4 regions of the Leuconostoc sp. JNUCC 76 genome follow, and region 2 is predicted to be linked to each of the others. Evidence: predicted binding sites of a transcription regulator. Region 2 holds the regulator's gene; each other region holds the start of a gene.
What was found. Region 2 encodes LexA, which represses DNA repair genes until DNA is damaged. Its sites were predicted from a motif close to CNAACANNTGTTNG; they were not measured.

Region 1 (4,222 bases), 290 kb from region 2:
AGATTCATATATTCGGGATAAATTCTTTATTTTTTCTTTCAATGTTGAACGAACATGTAGGGGTCCTAGACATTCACATTGATCCCCAAAACCTAAAAGCATGCTGTAGTAATAATCATTTTCTATAAAAGGAAAATTAACAATATAATGGCTTTTATCATCTTTTGAAAAGTTCTCATAGTCACAATAATCAAGAATTCGTTCTAAAATTGACTCATGAATCCTCAGTTTAATAGTTATTCGTAATTTAGTTAAAATTTCTGTCGTATCTAAAAGGGGGTCTGGATTTATTTTGGGAATAAACGTGCGATTCTTAATTTGTAAATTAGAAATACGGGATAATTTAAACAAACGAAAATCATTTCTTTTATAGCAATAGCCCTGAAAATACCACTGACTATTTTTTAAAATTAACTGATAGGGTTCAACTTGTCTTTTGGTTTGATTCCCACTATGATTTATGTATTCAAATGAAAGAACTTTGTTTTCTTGTAATGATATTTTGATAAGAGTAAGGTAAGGTTCTAAATCTCTATGGTCTCCCCAATTACTAAAGTCGATGTGCATTTGCTTTCGAACGAGCTAATTCTAATTTATCCTTAGAGATAAAACTTGTAATTTTGGTATGCGTATTTATAAAATCGTTACTTTTCATGATACTTGGTATGCTGGACATTCCTGTTAGGATTGTGGTTAAATCTGTTTCTGAAAAAGTACTTTTATCAATTTTAAATTTTTCCATAATTTCAAAACCACCACCGACACCAGAAGTAGAATAAACTGGAATCCCTGCCATACTGATAGCCTCTACATCACGATAAATAGTTCGGGTCGATACTTCAAGCATATCAGCTAATTCTTTTGCGCCAATTTTTTTCTATCAATAAGAATCATAATAATAGTAACAAGTCTATTAACTCTCATTTGTTATCCACCTTTAAGTTATTTAGAATTGTTGCCATAATGTTGTCAACAATCAGTAAGTATAATGATAGCAGAACTAATTAATGGAGGAAAGTATGAAAACAATTTATGTTTATGTATTGGACACGCTAGCGGACTGGGAAATAGGATATATTACTGCAGAAATAAATTCTAAACGATTTTTTAAAAGAGATGCTTCTTTGGTACAAATAAAAACAGTTAGTTATTCTAAAAAAACTATTAGTACTATGGGAGGCTTTAAAATAGCGCCAGACTGCTTAGTTGAAGAGATTATCTTGGACGAAGATAGTATTCTACTGTTACCAGGTGCCGATACTTGTAATGAACAAAAAAACAGTAAAATTATTAGTATTTCAAGAGAATTACTTTCAGTTGGTGGTACAGTAGGCGCAATTTGTGGCGCAACTGTAGCGGTTGCCAATATTGGATTATTAAATGATCACTCACACACTTTATTGAGAGTTTAGATGTTTTTGAGTCAGACACGTTAGAGGCTTGGTATAACTATTTTAGTACAGGGAATTCGAATTTCTTTTTTAAGCTTTTGCAAACTTTACCCTCTAACCAAGAATCTGAACTTTCTGGAGAACAGTAATTTGTTTATAGGATTATAGTTTTCTCTTGCCAAACAGAACATTTGTTCGTATAATGAATTATACAGCTTTTGTTTTGGAGATAGTCTATGGTAGATCAACCAAAAACTGAATATGATTATACACATGAAGAACGACGTGTGATATTTATGATTGACTCTAAAAGTTTCTATGCCAGTGTTGAGTGTGTGGAACGTGACTATAACCCATTAAAAGCATTACTTGTTGTGATGTCAGAACAAGAAAATACCAACGGTGGTTTAGTCTTGGCATCTTCACCAATGGTCAAGAAAATACTGGGTATCACTAATGTTACCCGACAACGTGATATTCCTGTTTGTCCGGACTTAGTGATTGCTCATCCGAGAATGAATCTTTATATTCAAGAAAATCTACGTATTAATAATATCTATCGACAATACACTGATGATGCGCACTTATTGCCATATTCCATTGACGAATCTATCCTTGATATGACACATTCTTGGCAGTTATTTGGCAAGACACCAGCAGAAGTTGCTTTCAAAATACAACAACAAGTTCGGGCAGAAACAGGTATCTATTTAACTGTTGGCATTGGTGATTCACCAGTCTTAGCTAAATTGGCGCTTGATATTGAAGCTAAACACGCAAAGAATTTAACAGGTATTTGGCATTATGAAGATGTACCAGATAAATTATGGCCAATCACACAACTCACTAATATTTGGAGTATTGGTTCACGGACTGCTCGTAAGCTCAATTTGATGGGTATTCATTCGATGAATGACTTAGCGCATCAAGATCCATATCTTTTTCGTTCGCAACTAGGATTAATGGGTGAACAATTACTCGCGTTGTCTTGGGGTATTGACCGTTCTGATTTGGCTGAAAACATTAAACCAAAAAGTAAGTCTTATAGTAACTCACAAGTATTACCACGTGATTATAGCCAACAAGCTGAGATTGAACTTGTCATTCGTGAAATGGCTGATCAAGTCGCTACAAGAATTCGTGCCCATCAAAAGCAAACAGGCTTAGTTAGTTTGTTTATCGGTTATTCCTTTTCTGAAACTGAGCAACAGGGATCTCATGGTTTTAGGAAACAGTGCCGGATTAATCCTACCAATGATACCAATACCTTAATGGCTGTTATGGTTAATCTTTTTAGAAAGTACTGGCATGGCGAAGTGATTAGAAACATTGGGATTGATTATGGTGGTTTAGTTGATGACACTGGCGTACAGCTTAATCTTTTTGAACAACCTGAACATCTTCTTAAAACAAATAAAATTGACCAAATCGTTGATGAAATTCGGCAACGTTTTGGCACAACTGCTTTGATGCGAGCCATGTCCAAAGAAGAGGGGGGCACTGCCATTAATCGAGCTAGCCTAGTGGGTGGCCATAATGGGGGTAATAGTTATGATTAAAAGAAAGAATGTGTTGGCACAGCAATATGACAAATAAAGAAAACTTTAGCACCATTATCAATCGCTACTTTAAGAATGATTATCGCGAACGTGGCAAAATCAAGTGGAATGGTTACTTCTTATCCGATCACACCTCATCCTTAGTCAAAGAGGACGTTCAACGCAATCAGAAAACGCAAAAGTTACCTAAAATACCACTAAATGAAGCACAAAGTACCTTACAACATTCTTGTGTGAATTATCACATAGTGACTGTGCAACAAAACATTGAAACTAATGATGGTTATCTGATTCCTAATGTGACTGGTTTAGTTAATGGCTTTACAGAATTAGGTGTCTACATTAATCAACAATTTATCGCTTTTGAAGATATTAGGACGGTTATCAGAGAAAAATGAATCCAATTGAAGACATAATCATAACCATTCAAACGCTATTTACAAAACAACCCAATACGATTTATGAAGTACGTATTGTTCATCAGCGATATGCCAAAAAAGTTAATATTTTCTTTGAATACTATAAAATCGGACAAGCCAAGCGTTCGCAACAAATTGGTCGTCTTGATGATGAATACCGGTTGCAAATACCAGCATTAGCAAAACAGATTCATGAAGCTACTGGATTAACGATTCGAACAAGTGATTAATCATGTTAAACAGTCTTAAAAGCTGTGGACAGTGATTTAATATTGATGTATGACATTGGTACAATGGAATAAGCCGTGTTTTACAAATAAAAAATCAACCAGTACAATCACAAAAATATTTCCGTAATTCTACTGGTTGATAGGTTGGTACACAAGGAGTTACACCATTCTATAAAAATCCAAAGTCAATAATTTGAAATGAAGTAACGCTTTAGTAATATTCGTTATTTTAAAAGCTCATAAGTCCTGTGTGGGCTTATTTTTTTGCTTAAAAATAGCCTAAATATTAAGAAGCCGTGCCAAATGACGGTTAATTAGTGGTATCCAAACCAATGGAACTTGACAATAAAAACAAGTGAGAAGGAGACAAAATAAAACATTCTTTTAGATCAATAGTAAAAGCCTATCGCGAAAAGAAAAAGTTTGACACAATTGGAATTAGCTGTGAAATCAAAAGGGAAATTATCAACGGCTACGATTTCAAAAGCTGAGACCGATCCAAGTTATAATCCGAAACTGACTACGTTCATCAAATTTTACAAAATTATGGATGTTTCGTTTGAAGATATTGTTGCAACACTAGAGGGGAATGCTGATTTTGAAGTTATCCGCAGGGATAATCT
Region 2 (4,222 bases):
TGGTAATTTGAGCCAACTCAGGTAGGTTAATCATCAACTCGTGGCGCGCAATTTCATAATGTTTATCAACATTAGTCTTAGTAGTTTCATTTAATGGGAAATAAGGTGGATTAGTCAGAACAGTTTCAACAGATCCAGGTTGAATTTCATTAAATATATCTTTCATGTCAGCTTGAATGACTGAAACACGTTCATGTAAATTGTTCAGCTCAATGCTACGTTGTGCCATTTCAGCTAGTTCTGGTTGTATCTCGACTAACTTGATTTCCCCAGACACTTTTGGGGCGTAAAAAAGGCCAACTGCGCCAGTACCTGATCCCAAATCTACAGATAGCCCTTTACCTTTTCCCTTTACATCAGCAAAATGTGCTAATAAGATTGCATCTAAGGAATAGGAAAACATGTCTGGATTCTGGATAATATTAATGTTTTGTGATGGAAGGCCATCGATACGTTCATTTGCTTTAAGAACTGGTTGTGTCATTTGCGTTTCTCTCTGTTTATCTGTAAAATTGAAATGATTAATTTATGAGGTAAATAAATATGAAATTCTATGATTTTTTACGCGGCATTGCTGTTGCTTTAATATGGGCAGTTACTGGCCGCATTAAATACATGAATCGCGACAGAATACCCCAAAACGATAACTATGTGCTAGTTGGCCCACACCGCACTTGGTGGGATCCAGTATGGTATGCCGTGGCGGCCTACCCAAAACACTTTATTTTCATGGCAAAAATTGAGTTATTTAAATTCAAGCCACTTGCATGGTTAATTAAATCAGCCGGCGCATTCCCAGTTGATCGTGAAAATGTTGGCCCAAGCGTCATCAAAATTCCTGTACGCGAATTAAAAGATGGCAATCGCTCTTTAATAATGTTTCCTTCTGGTTCTAGACACAGTGATGATTTAAAATCAGGTTCCATTTTAATTGCACGAATGGCTGGAAAAACTATCGTACCAGCTGTCTATCAAGGCCCTGTTAAGTTCAGCCATCTTTTTAAACGTAATAATACCACAGTTAATTTCGGAGAACCAATTGTTATTGATAGAAAAGATCGTTTAAATAAAGAAAACATCGCCAAGTATACTGAGATGATGCAAACAGCTTTTGATGAACTCGATGTCGAAGTTGATCCTTCTTGGAAATATATAGATCCTAAACGTTTAGAAAAAAAATAAGCCACTCGGCTTATTTTTTTTGTGAGTTGGCACTTTGTTGCTTCATTTGAGCCATCATTTGGTTCAATTTCTTTTGAGATGGTTTTTGTCCCATTGACATCATCATTGATTTCATCATTTCTTCTGAAATAGGTGGGTTTTTTGCAAGATAATTCTTCATTGAATTACGTGCCAAGAAAAAGCCACCGACCAAACCAATAACTAAAGTTAACACTGCAATCAAAATTGCTAGCCATGTGCTAATCATGCATATTCTCCTTACTAAAATGTCTGATAGTTATTATAGCACAGCCAGCAAAGGCGTGCTATAATAACTTGCAGAGTTAACGTTTTCAATATGAACCGTTTTGTTCGTTACAAAAATAAATAACACAAATTTTTATTATTTATTTAATATTAGGTTGAATTTTGACAAAAATAACGAACAAACGTTTGATTTGTTCGTGTTTTTCCGTTATACTAATGATAGTAAATTTAACAAGTAGGAAACCCATCATGGCAATTACACAAGAAAGCAAACAAATTCAAGTGCTTCGATTTATTCATGAAGCACAATCAGAAAATGGTTACCCACCAACTGTCCGAGAAATTGGTGAAGCTGTTGGATTATCTTCTTCTTCAACTATTCACGGTCACATCGAACGTCTGGTAAAAAAAGGTTATCTTTTAAAAGATGCTTCTAAACCAAGAGCTCGCGCGATTGAAGTAACCGATATTGGTTTAGAGATGCTTGGCATTTCAACAACACCCGGAAAAATTCCGGTACTTGGAATGGTTACAGCGGGCACACCAATTTTGGCAGTGGAAGAAGAAGCAACCGAATTTTTCCCTATTCCAGATAATTTAATGCAATTTGATGGTGATTTATTCATGCTTAATGTCCATGGTGATTCAATGATTAACATTGGCATCCTAGATGGGGACAAAGTTATCGTACGTAAGCAAGAGAATGCTGATAATGGTGATGTTGTTGTCGCTATGAATGATAGCAATGAAGCGACAGTTAAGCGGTTTTTCCGTGAAGCCGATCATTATCGCTTACAACCTGAAAATAACAGCATGGCACCAATTATCTTGCAAAAAGTCTCTATTTTAGGAAAAGTTATCGGACTATATCGCGACGCTATTTATTAAAAACCAAGTAAAAAGGCTCATCTCTGATGAGCCTTTTTATTATGCTTGCCAAGAATTTGGATTTTTCTTCCAGTTTTGTAAGGTTTCCACTTGTGATTTATCGAGATCTCCACGCTTTACAGCTGTTTCAATGAGTTGTGAGTATGTTGTTAGTGAGTTAAATGTTAGTCCTGCTTCATCAAAGTTTTTTTGACCAGCTGGCAATTCATAAGAGAATATAGAAACAACGCCAAGTACACTTGCTCCCTCATTACGTACCGCATTTACTGCAGCCAACACAGACCCCCCTGTTGATATCAAATCATCAATCAGAACGACTTTACGATTTTTTACCAAGGCGCCTTCTGTTTGACGACCTGCCCCGTGATCTTTAGGTTTTGAACGTACATAGATCATTGGCTTATTTAATTCTTCAGCTACCCAAGCTGAATGAGGAATACCTGCAGTAGCCACGCCACCAATAATTTCAACGTCACCATACTCTTTTTTTATTAATTCAGACAACCCCTTATAAATATTTTGACGTACCGAAGGGAAACCAATGGTCATCCGATTATCTGTATAGATTGGACTCTTTATACCCGATGCCCACGTGAAAGGTTCTTCTGGTGAAAATTTTACGGCACCAATTTCAAGTAAATCATTAGCTACTTGTTGTTTATAGTCTGTCATTTATTTTCTCCATTCATTGACAACACGTTGATATGCAGCTACTGGGTTAGTTGATTGTGTAATTGATCGACCAACAACTAATCCAGTTGAATTCAACTTCTTGGCTTCCGCTGGCGTAGTCACACGCACTTGATCTCCAGCTGCGTCACCAGCTAAACGAATACCAGGTGTAATACGTAAAAATCGGTCATTCGTGTGTGACTTGATTAAACTAGCCTCCAAAGGTGAACTAATTGTCCCGTCTATGCCCGCCGAGTAAGCAAGCTTAGCCAAATGTGCAACACTTTCTTCAATAGTTGCTGTGGTTAATTGTATCTCTTGTACCTCAGCTTCAGAAAAAGAAGTTAGCTGCGTCACTGCAAGTAATTTTAATGCGTCACTCTTATTGGCAACAGCTGCTTCCAACATTCTTTTCCCTCCAGCTGCATGCAAAGTTAAATATTGTACATCTAGTTTTGATATATTAGCGACTGCACGACCAACAGTATTTGGAATATCGTAAAGTTTTAAATCTAAGAAAATCGTATAGCCCAATGCACGTAGTTCTGTGATGAACTCTGGTCCCGTACGATAAAAAAGCTCCATACCGATTTTCAATGCTGGCTGTTCCACTAGATCTGAAAAAGGCTCCAAAAATTTGCAAGTAGTGGTTGCATCGGGAAAGTCCAAAGCAATAAAGACTGGCTGTTCTGTCATTATGATCCTCCTATGTACATAAGCCGAAGCTTATTTGAAAAAGTTTAGTGCATTTCTTTCACTGTAAAACTGCGCGACTCTAATACTTCTAAGAAGGCACTAACTGTGTCTAAGGCAGTAAACAAAGGCACGGCATTTTCAATTGCAGCATTTCTAATCAAACGGCCATCGCTTTCAGCACGGTCATCTGCTTGAGTTGTGTTAATAACAACCTGTACTTTTTGTTGACGCAGTGCTGCAACTGCATTATTATCTGATTCCGAAATTTTATCGAGTACTTCCACAGGCAAGTCATTGTCTGACAAGTAAGCACCCGTACCGGCAGTTGCAAACAAAGCAAATCCCAAATCATTGAATCTCTTTGCTAATTCGAGCGCCTCTTCTTTGTCATCATCAGCAACTGTGAACAAGACATTGCCGTAACGTGGTACTTTGATGTTAGAAGCAATAAAGGCCTTATACAACGCCTTGGATAGGTTAATATCTGACCCCATGACTTCACCAGTAGACTTCATTTCTGGGCCGAGCAAAGAATCAA
Region 3 (4,222 bases), 560 kb from region 2:
CGCTAATACTACAATTCCGCGCATTTTGGCTTCAGATACATATTGCTGCACTTTTTTTTGTTCCCCCAGATTTGCATTTAATAGAGCTGTAAAAAAAGCAACTGGATAATGTGCCTTTAGAAAGGCTAACTCAAAAGCCAATTTACTATAAGCAACTGCATGAGAACGATTGAAACCATAATTAGCGAATTCATCAATATAAGAAAAAATAAGTTCTGCTTGTTCTTGATCATGCCCATTTTTCAAAGCACCTTTAATAAATTTCTCATGCAGTTTTTGCATTTTGTCGACTTTTTTCTTCGACATGGCACTTCGTAAAACATCCGCCTCGCCTAGCGTGAACCCAGCATATGACTCCGCAACTAGCATAACCTGCTCTTGATATACAATGATACCGAAAGTTGGCGCCAAAATTGATTTCAAACTAGGATCTGGGATTGTCACTGGTTCTTTACCATGGCGTCGAGCGATAAACTTATCAATATTTTGTGCAGGACCAGGACGGTAAAGCGCGTTAACAGCCACAATATGTTCAAAGGTGACCGGTTTCAACTTTCGCAATACGTTTTTAATGCCTGCAGATTCAAACTGGAAAACTCCATTTGTGTCGCCTTTAGCAAATAATGCTAGGGTTTTGGCATCATCTAAAGCAATTTTAGTAATATCAAATCCTTCTGGTAGCTCTTTTTGAGCATAATAGAGTGCTTGGCTTAAAATTGCCAAATTTTGTAATCCTAGAATATCGATTTTAAGTAACCCTAATTGTTCAACTGGATCTTTTTCAAATTGTGTTAATAAGCGTCCCTCCGTACCAGATTGCACGGGCAATGTTTTTACCAAAGGGTTCGCACTGAGTACAATTCCTGCCGCATGTGTAGAGTAATTTTTTGGTAGACCCTCAATTTTCAAAGCCGTTTGTAATAATAGTCTACCATTATCAATATCACGAAGAGCATTCTGCAATTGTGGCGCTTTGAGCGCATCATCAATAGACACTTTTCGTCCATTTTTTCCTTCAGGTATACTAGCACTCAACTTGCTCAATGCTGGGGTTGGTAATCCAAACACTCTACCAACATCACGTAGGGCTTGCTTAGAAGCTAAAGTACCAAATGTAATAATCTGACCAAAATTTCTTTTCCCGTACTTTTGATAAAGGTAGGTGAATAGTTCTTCACGCTTGCTTGGTGGCCAATCAATATCAATATCAGGCATTTGCACGCGCTCATCATTTAGAAAACGTTCAAATAGCAAATTAAATTGCAAGGGATCTACATCGGTAATTTGTAAACTGTACGCAACCAAAGATCCAGCGACAGAACCACGACCTGGTCCAGTTTGAATGTGGTTTTTATGTGCAAAGTTAACAATGTCCCAAACAATCAGGAAGTAATCGCTAAATCCTAACAATTCAATGGTTTTTAATTCGTGCTGCAATCTTTCTTCGTACAAGTTCAAGCTCGTATTATGTCCTTGTAATCGTTTTTTTAATCCATTGACAGCAATTGTTTCTAAAAACTGTGCGTTGGTCACGCCAGATGGTGTTTCAAAAGGTGGTAAAGCCGTATCTTTAAATTCAATGCTGACATTGCTTTTTGAAACCAATAATTCGTTATTAATATAAGCTGTCTTTAGTATTTCTGTATCTTGATATTCTTGCTGAACAACAGTTAAATCTCTTAAAATATGTGAACCTTGTTGCTGAGCCAAAATTTTAATATCGTCCAATTTAACATTTGCATCAATTGCTTTTAAGACTTGAGTAGTGAAAGCATCATCTGAGTTAAGATAATCAATATCATCTAAAGCAATCATACGACCACCAGTTCGTTCGCTAAATTGCGCTAATCTCTCTTGTATCTGCGGTGCCATTTGCGAATTAATACCAATAAAAGAATGGTGCTCGTCCACAAGGGTGATAAGTTGTTGCCAATAGTTATCAACTTCCTCATACCCTGAAGAGATGAGTTGAACGAGCTCACTGTCAGTTGGAAAAACAATGTTTATACCAGCTAAGTGTTTAACCATTGTTTCCCACTGAAAATCTCCCTGACTGGTCATCTTCGCTGATGATAGCCACATTAGATTTTGGTAGCCTACTTGGTTCTCAGCTAATAGTACGATTGGAAATAGTGTAGCAGTATTCACAAGTCCGTTGACCATCAATGTCAAGCCAAATAAGGGTTTAATTCCATGCTTTCTTGTTTGTCGAAACCAGTCTATCGCTCCGTACATTACATTAACATCAGCCAGTGCAATGGCTTCATAACCACGAGTCTTTGCTGTCTGGACAATTTGTTCAATTGTATTTGGATTTTTTAATAAGCTATAACTGCTTAAAATTTGAAGCGGTGCGTACATTTCAACTCCTTATACGAACATCTGTTTTCTTTAATTATACAGAAAAATCACATAAAAGTCGTCAATTTTAACAAATATTAGGGTTCTTCAAAATCAAAAATTAGACATTTTCTATTTTCTTGTTTAAATTCACTTAAAAACTTGCCATTTGTGAAAAAAGGTGTATTATAATGACAGTAAAGAGGTAAAAAATCATGAAATACATTATGGTAGCAATTTGGTCGGCAATATTTGGTGAAATTTTGGGTTATATTGTATCCCAATTGAATTCTGGCACTTATGATTTTGTTACTGTTGCTGTCATTGCTGTTATTGTTGGTGAAATTGCGATAGTTGCGATTCCAGCAATTTCAGGATCAGCTGCACCAAAAGAAGTTGCGTCTGAAGAATAAATCACAAGATTAAAAAAGAGCTCAGTTGAGCTCTTTTTTGTTTATCCAAAAGTTATTTTTCTTGTGCAAGTTTTACAATTTCTAAAATAACGTCTGTTGCCTGTTCCATGACTGTTGTAGAAACATATTCAAAACGGCCATGCATATTTTCGCCTCCAGCAAAAATATTTGGTGTTGGTAGCCCTAGGAAAGTTATTTTTGAACCATCGGTACCACCACGGACAGGTTCAATAATTGGTTTAATCGCTAAGTTATTCATCGCTTTTTCAGCCAAATTAACTGAACGCATATCATCTTTCAAGATTTCACCCATATTATAGTATTGATCTTTCAATACAACTTTAATACGCTTTTCCCCTAATTTCTGATTAAAGGCATCGGCAATATCTAATAATCTTTGCTTACGTTCTTCAAATATATTTCGGTCATGATCACGAACAATATAACGCAGAGTTGCTTCTTCAGGATTACCGTCAACTGCTAGAAGATGCCAAAATCCTTCTGTTCCTTCGGTGTTTTCTGGGCGATCATGGACAGGAAGTTGTTCATGAAAATCAAATGCTAGTTGAATGGCATTAACCATTGTATCTTTTGCAGTTCCTGGATGAACATTTCGTCCCTGAATTGTGATATCGGCGCTCGCAGCATTAAATGTCTCCCACTCAAGCTCGCCTAACGGTCCGCCATCCATTGTATAAGCGAAGTCAGCACCAAATGCTTCAACATCAAAATGATCGGCACCGATGCCAATCTCTTCATCTGGTCCAAAAGCAAATCGCAAATCACCATGTTTGATCTCTGGATGTGCAATTAAATACTGGGCTGCCGTAATGATTTCAGCATCTCCAGCTTTATCATCAGCACCTAATAGTGTTGTGCCATCAGTTGTAATTAAAGTATGTCCCGCATATTTTTTTAAGCTAGGAAATTCGTTAGTTGTCAATTCGTAACCACTATTTCCCAACTTAATTGACGATTGGCCGTCGTAATTTTTAACAATTTGTGGGTTAATGTTCGCTCCATTAAAATCTGCAGTATCGACGTGTGCAATAAAGCCAATTGTGGGTACAGCACTGTCATCAATATTGCTGGATAATTCCGCAAATACATAACCATCTTTCATGGTGCGTACATTTTCAAGACCAATAGCTTTTAATTCGTCAGCTAAATCTGCCAAAAAAGCGACCTCTTTAGGTGACGAAGGTACTGTTTCTGAGTTCTCATCAGATTGCGTATCTACTTTTATATACTTCAAAAAACGTTCTGTTAATTCAGGATACTTTGTCATATATTACTCCTTTTGAGCATTTGCCCACTGCTTTAGCCGTTCACTAAATATATTTGTATGGATCTGTATTGATTTTTGTAGCAACTATATCAACAGTGTCACCAAACCATTCTTTGACCTTATCAACCATTTTTTCATTAGCAATGGCTTCCATATGATGATCAGGATCGATCACAATAAA
Region 4 (4,222 bases), 960 kb from region 2:
TCCGCATACATGATAACGTGTCCATTTTCATTACGTGCGGCACGACCAATAGTTTGAATTAATGAACGTGGATTACGCAAAAATCCTTCTTTATCAGCATCCAATATAGCTACTAAGGATACTTCAGGAACATCAATCCCCTCACGCAATAAGTTAATACCAATTAAAACATCATATTTACCCAAGCGTAAATCACGAATAATTTCCGTACGTTCAAGTGTTTTGATATCCGCATGCAAATAAGCTACTTTTATTCCCAAATCTTTCAAATAATCAGTTAGATCCTCAGCCATACGTTTGGTTAACGTTGTGATAAACACACGTTCATCACGCTCTGATCGCTTCGTTATTTCCCCGACCAAGTCATCAATTTGTCCCATGACTGGTCGCACTTCAACTTCTGGATCAAGCAACCCCGTTGGTCGAATAATTTGTTGAATAACGTGTTTTGAATCGACACGCTCATTTTCATAATCTCCAGGTGTCGCTGACATATAAATAATCTGGTTAACGTGTTTTTCGAATTCAGGAAGTTTTAATGGCCGATTATCTAATGCACTTGGCAAACGAAAGCCATAGTTAACCAACGTTTCTTTTCTAGCTTTATCCCCGTTAAACATACCGCGAATTTGTGGCATGGTAACATGACTTTCATCAATAACAATCAAAAAATCATCTGGGAAAAAGTCAATCAATGTAAATGGTGGTTCACCCGCTTGACGACCATCCATCCAACGTGAGTAGTTTTCAATGCCGCCAACAAATCCCATTTCTTCGAGCATCGCCAAATCATACTCTGTACGTTGTTTAATACGCTGCGCCTCTAATAACTTACCTTCTTTTTTGAATAGCTCAACCTGAGTGTTCATTTCTTGACGGATACCGTCCAATGCCACCTGCATTTGGTCGTCATCGGTCATAAAATGTTTTGCCGGAAAAATAGCTACATGATCACGTTCTGCTATTGTTTCTCCTGTCAAAGAATTGATTTCTCGGATACGATCAATTTCATCACCAAAAAATTCAATTCGCAAAGCCATTTCATCTTGGGAAGCAGGGAAAATTTCAATCACGTCACCACGAACACGGAACGTTCCACGATGAAAATCAAGGTCATTACGAGTAAACTGCACATCAATCAAATCACGCATTAATTGATCCCGCTCATACTCATATCCAACACGCAAACTGATAACATGATCCTTATACTGGTGCGGATCTCCTAAACCAAAAATAGAACTGACGGAAGCAACCACAATGACATCATTACGTTCAAGTAACGAACTAGTCGCGGAGTTTCGTAGTTTATCGATTTCATCATTCACAGCTGAATCTTTTTCAATAAATGTATCAGAACTTGGGACATAAGCTTCAGGCTGATAATAATCATAGTAAGAGACAAAATATTCTACTGCATTGTTAGGAAAAAATTCTTTTAGCTCACCATATAACTGTCCAGCTAAAGTCTTATTATGACTTAAAACTAACGTTGGCTTTTTTACTTCCTTAATTACATTTGAAATGGTAAATGTTTTACCTGTTCCCGTAGCTCCGAGTAATATCTGTTCTTTAACATGATTGTTGATTCCACCAACTAGTTTTTCAATGGCTTGTGGTTGGTCACCGGTTGGTTCATATTTAGATTTAATTTCAAATTCATGTTCTATCTGTCGCTCTATCATTGACGTTCTCTTTTCATAAATCTGCTCAGTATTATTTCACACTTAGTACACTATCATCCCATTATAACAAAAAACGAACAAACGTTCTACATGAGCGTTTCGTTCGTTTTTTGTGATTACTTGTCATCGTCATCAGAATCTGTTTTTAATTCCGGTGCATCTGTGACATAGTCGCTAAGTGTTGATTTGCCTTTATTCTTGGCTAATACACTCGAAGGATTAGACTTAAGTGCTTTTTTAAGCGAGGCTAGTCCCTCAGTTTTTTTATAATTATAATTCTTTTTGTTAATAAGATTAAAATCAGAATTTGAAGTATCAAAGCGCAATAAATCGCCCGTAATAACTGCATCGGAGTAACCCAAAACTTTTGTTGCATAATCGGACATTTGTTTTGCAACTTTTTGCAACTTTTTATCTGATTTGAGCGTAACTTGATCACCAGTTTTAGTATTAAAATACTGGTTATTGTATTTCGTATACGTTGGCGTTATCCAATCACCATCACGGAAAACCACTTTACCATCGTACTTCGAGGACAGCATGTCTTGGCCAAACATAGTCATATTATTATCTGGGATTCCAAGCACATCCATTAAAGTTGGCAACATATCAATTTCACCACCATATGTATGGTCAACACCACCCTTTAGCCCTGTCGCATGAATCATGAATGGCACTTTTTGGAAAGTAGCTAAATCATTATTAGTAATTTTATCTTTACCAAGTAACTGTGCAATAGCATCCTGATGGTTTTCAGAAATTCCATAGTGATCACCATACAGCACAAATACAGAATTGTCATACAACCCAGCTTTTTTGAGATAACTCATCAGCTCAGCAAATGCCTGATCCAAATAGTGAGCTGTTTGAACATAACCATCAACAGTTTTGTCTCCAGTTTTTGTTGCTGGGAAACTGATATTTTGTTTATCCAAATCATATGGATAATGATTTGTTACGGTTATTAACTTCGCATAAAATGGTTGTGGGAGCTGTTCAATATACTTCGCACTATCTCGCAGAAAAATTTTATCTTTCATCCCATAACCAATGTTATAGTTTGCTTTGTTTGCATTAGCATAATAAGATTTAGAGAAAAAGTAATTATAGCCAAATGATTTATAGGTATTATCACGATTCCAAAAACTTGCAACATCCCCGTGAAAGGCAGCAGTTGTATAGCCTCTTTGTCCTAATATAGCTGGTAATGACTCAAACGTATTACTCGTACCATACTTGACCATAGCAGAACCTGTAGCCAAGCCATATAGAGAGTTTTCTTGCATCATCTCCGCATCAGATGTCTTCCCCTGACCAACTTGGTTATAGAAATTATCAAAACTTAGCGTGTTTTGGTCATGATAGAACTGGTTCAGGTTGGGTGTGACTTCTTGCCCATCAACTTTATAATCTATTAAGAACTGCTGAAATGATTCCAAATGAATCATAAAGACATTCTTACCTTTTTGCGTACCATAATACTGAATATTGGCAGGCAATTTTTGCGTAGCAACAAACTTTTTTACTTTAGCTAAATCGGATGGCTTTGCTCGCTTCCGGCTTTCGGTTTGATTATAAGTTTGTACAGCGTTAAATGCAGCATATTCATTCAATCCTAAATATTTAACAATGTAATTATTATCAAATGAGCGAGTCAACAAACCTGAACGATCCGTTGATGCGATACCATAATCTACTAACATCAAGATGACACCAAAAAGCGTCGTTAAAATAGCAAATTTTTTTTGAACGCCTTTATGATCAATCGTTAATTGCTTGAAAACCACTAGCAAAATTAAAATCACAATATCAATAAAGACAAGATAATCCGTCCAATGAATAATTGCCGCAATCGATTTACCAAGATTTGTTCCAGTTGAACTACCAGAACCCAAAATACCCATTGATAGGAAATCTGAAAATTCTCTGTAGTATAGCATATTCGCAAATAACCATATTGACTGAATCAAATTAAAAATAATTGCCAACCAATAACTGGTTACGCCACGAAAATACAAGGAAATACTTAAAAATATAATAGCCGTCGGGATTGGATTCAAGAACAGCAAAAATTGCTGCGTTGAGCCTTCCACACCCAAATTAAAATTCATATGATATTCGGCATATGTTTTCAACCAAACGAGGACAACGTTTAATATAAAAAACCAAACAATCGGTGCCGATGTATCCATGGTTCTTTTAATTTGTCGCCAGAGATTTTTGGGGTTTGAAATTCGTTTTAATAAACCTATCATTTGTTATAAACGTGCTTGATAACATCTTAATACAATGTGTTAAGCACCCTCCTAATAAATTAGTTTGAAATCATGTAAAACATCGTAGATTTCAATTGCAACCAAATCAATATCATCAAATTGAAACTGCCGAATTTCTCGGTGTTCTTGAACTGTCCAAATTTTGGTTAATTGATCATAAGAAACCTGTAATGCTTCTATGCCAAAAGCGTCAAAACGACGAGTTTGAACACTATTATCTGTTGAATCCATCATAGCACGTAACCGATTTAAAATTTGTTTCAA

Region 1: the regulator LexA is predicted to act here: its motif matches at 1,576-1,589, upstream of JNUCC76_RS04960 (Y-family DNA polymerase).
Region 3: the regulator LexA is predicted to act here: its motif matches at 2,376-2,389, upstream of JNUCC76_RS03775 (DNA polymerase III subunit alpha).
Region 4: the regulator LexA is predicted to act here: its motif matches at 1,757-1,770, upstream of uvrB (excinuclease ABC subunit UvrB).

The regions. Positions count from the first base shown of each region.
Region 1 covers NZ_CM132206.1:998,470-1,002,691, forward strand. The annotation lists gene JNUCC76_RS04945 (helix-turn-helix transcriptional regulator) at 1-567, opposite strand, end outside; gene JNUCC76_RS04950 (helix-turn-helix transcriptional regulator) at 551-847, opposite strand; gene JNUCC76_RS04955 (DJ-1/PfpI family protein) at 1,020-1,412, shown strand; gene JNUCC76_RS04960 (Y-family DNA polymerase) at 1,628-2,950, shown strand; gene JNUCC76_RS04965 (hypothetical protein) at 2,977-3,348, shown strand; gene JNUCC76_RS04970 (hypothetical protein) at 3,345-3,599, shown strand; gene JNUCC76_RS04975 (XRE family transcriptional regulator) at 4,023-4,222, shown strand, end outside.
Region 2 covers NZ_CM132206.1:1,287,722-1,291,943, forward strand. The annotation lists gene JNUCC76_RS06490 (tRNA1(Val) (adenine(37)-N6)-methyltransferase) at 1-484, opposite strand, end outside; gene JNUCC76_RS06495 (lysophospholipid acyltransferase family protein) at 544-1,182, shown strand; gene JNUCC76_RS06500 (YneF family protein) at 1,193-1,429, opposite strand; gene lexA (transcriptional repressor LexA) at 1,678-2,316, shown strand; gene pyrE (orotate phosphoribosyltransferase) at 2,356-2,988, opposite strand; gene pyrF (orotidine-5'-phosphate decarboxylase) at 2,989-3,684, opposite strand; gene carB (carbamoyl-phosphate synthase large subunit) at 3,729-4,222, opposite strand, start outside.
Region 3 covers NZ_CM132206.1:730,154-734,375, reverse strand. The annotation lists gene JNUCC76_RS03775 (DNA polymerase III subunit alpha) at 1-2,361, opposite strand, end outside; gene JNUCC76_RS03770 (YjzD family protein) at 2,556-2,753, shown strand; gene pepT (peptidase T) at 2,806-4,041, opposite strand; gene JNUCC76_RS03760 (Nif3-like dinuclear metal center hexameric protein) at 4,085-4,222, opposite strand, start outside.
Region 4 covers NZ_CM132206.1:328,794-333,015, reverse strand. The annotation lists gene uvrB (excinuclease ABC subunit UvrB) at 1-1,682, opposite strand, end outside; gene JNUCC76_RS01880 (LTA synthase family protein) at 1,799-3,937, opposite strand; gene JNUCC76_RS01875 (YkuJ family protein) at 3,989-4,222, opposite strand, start outside.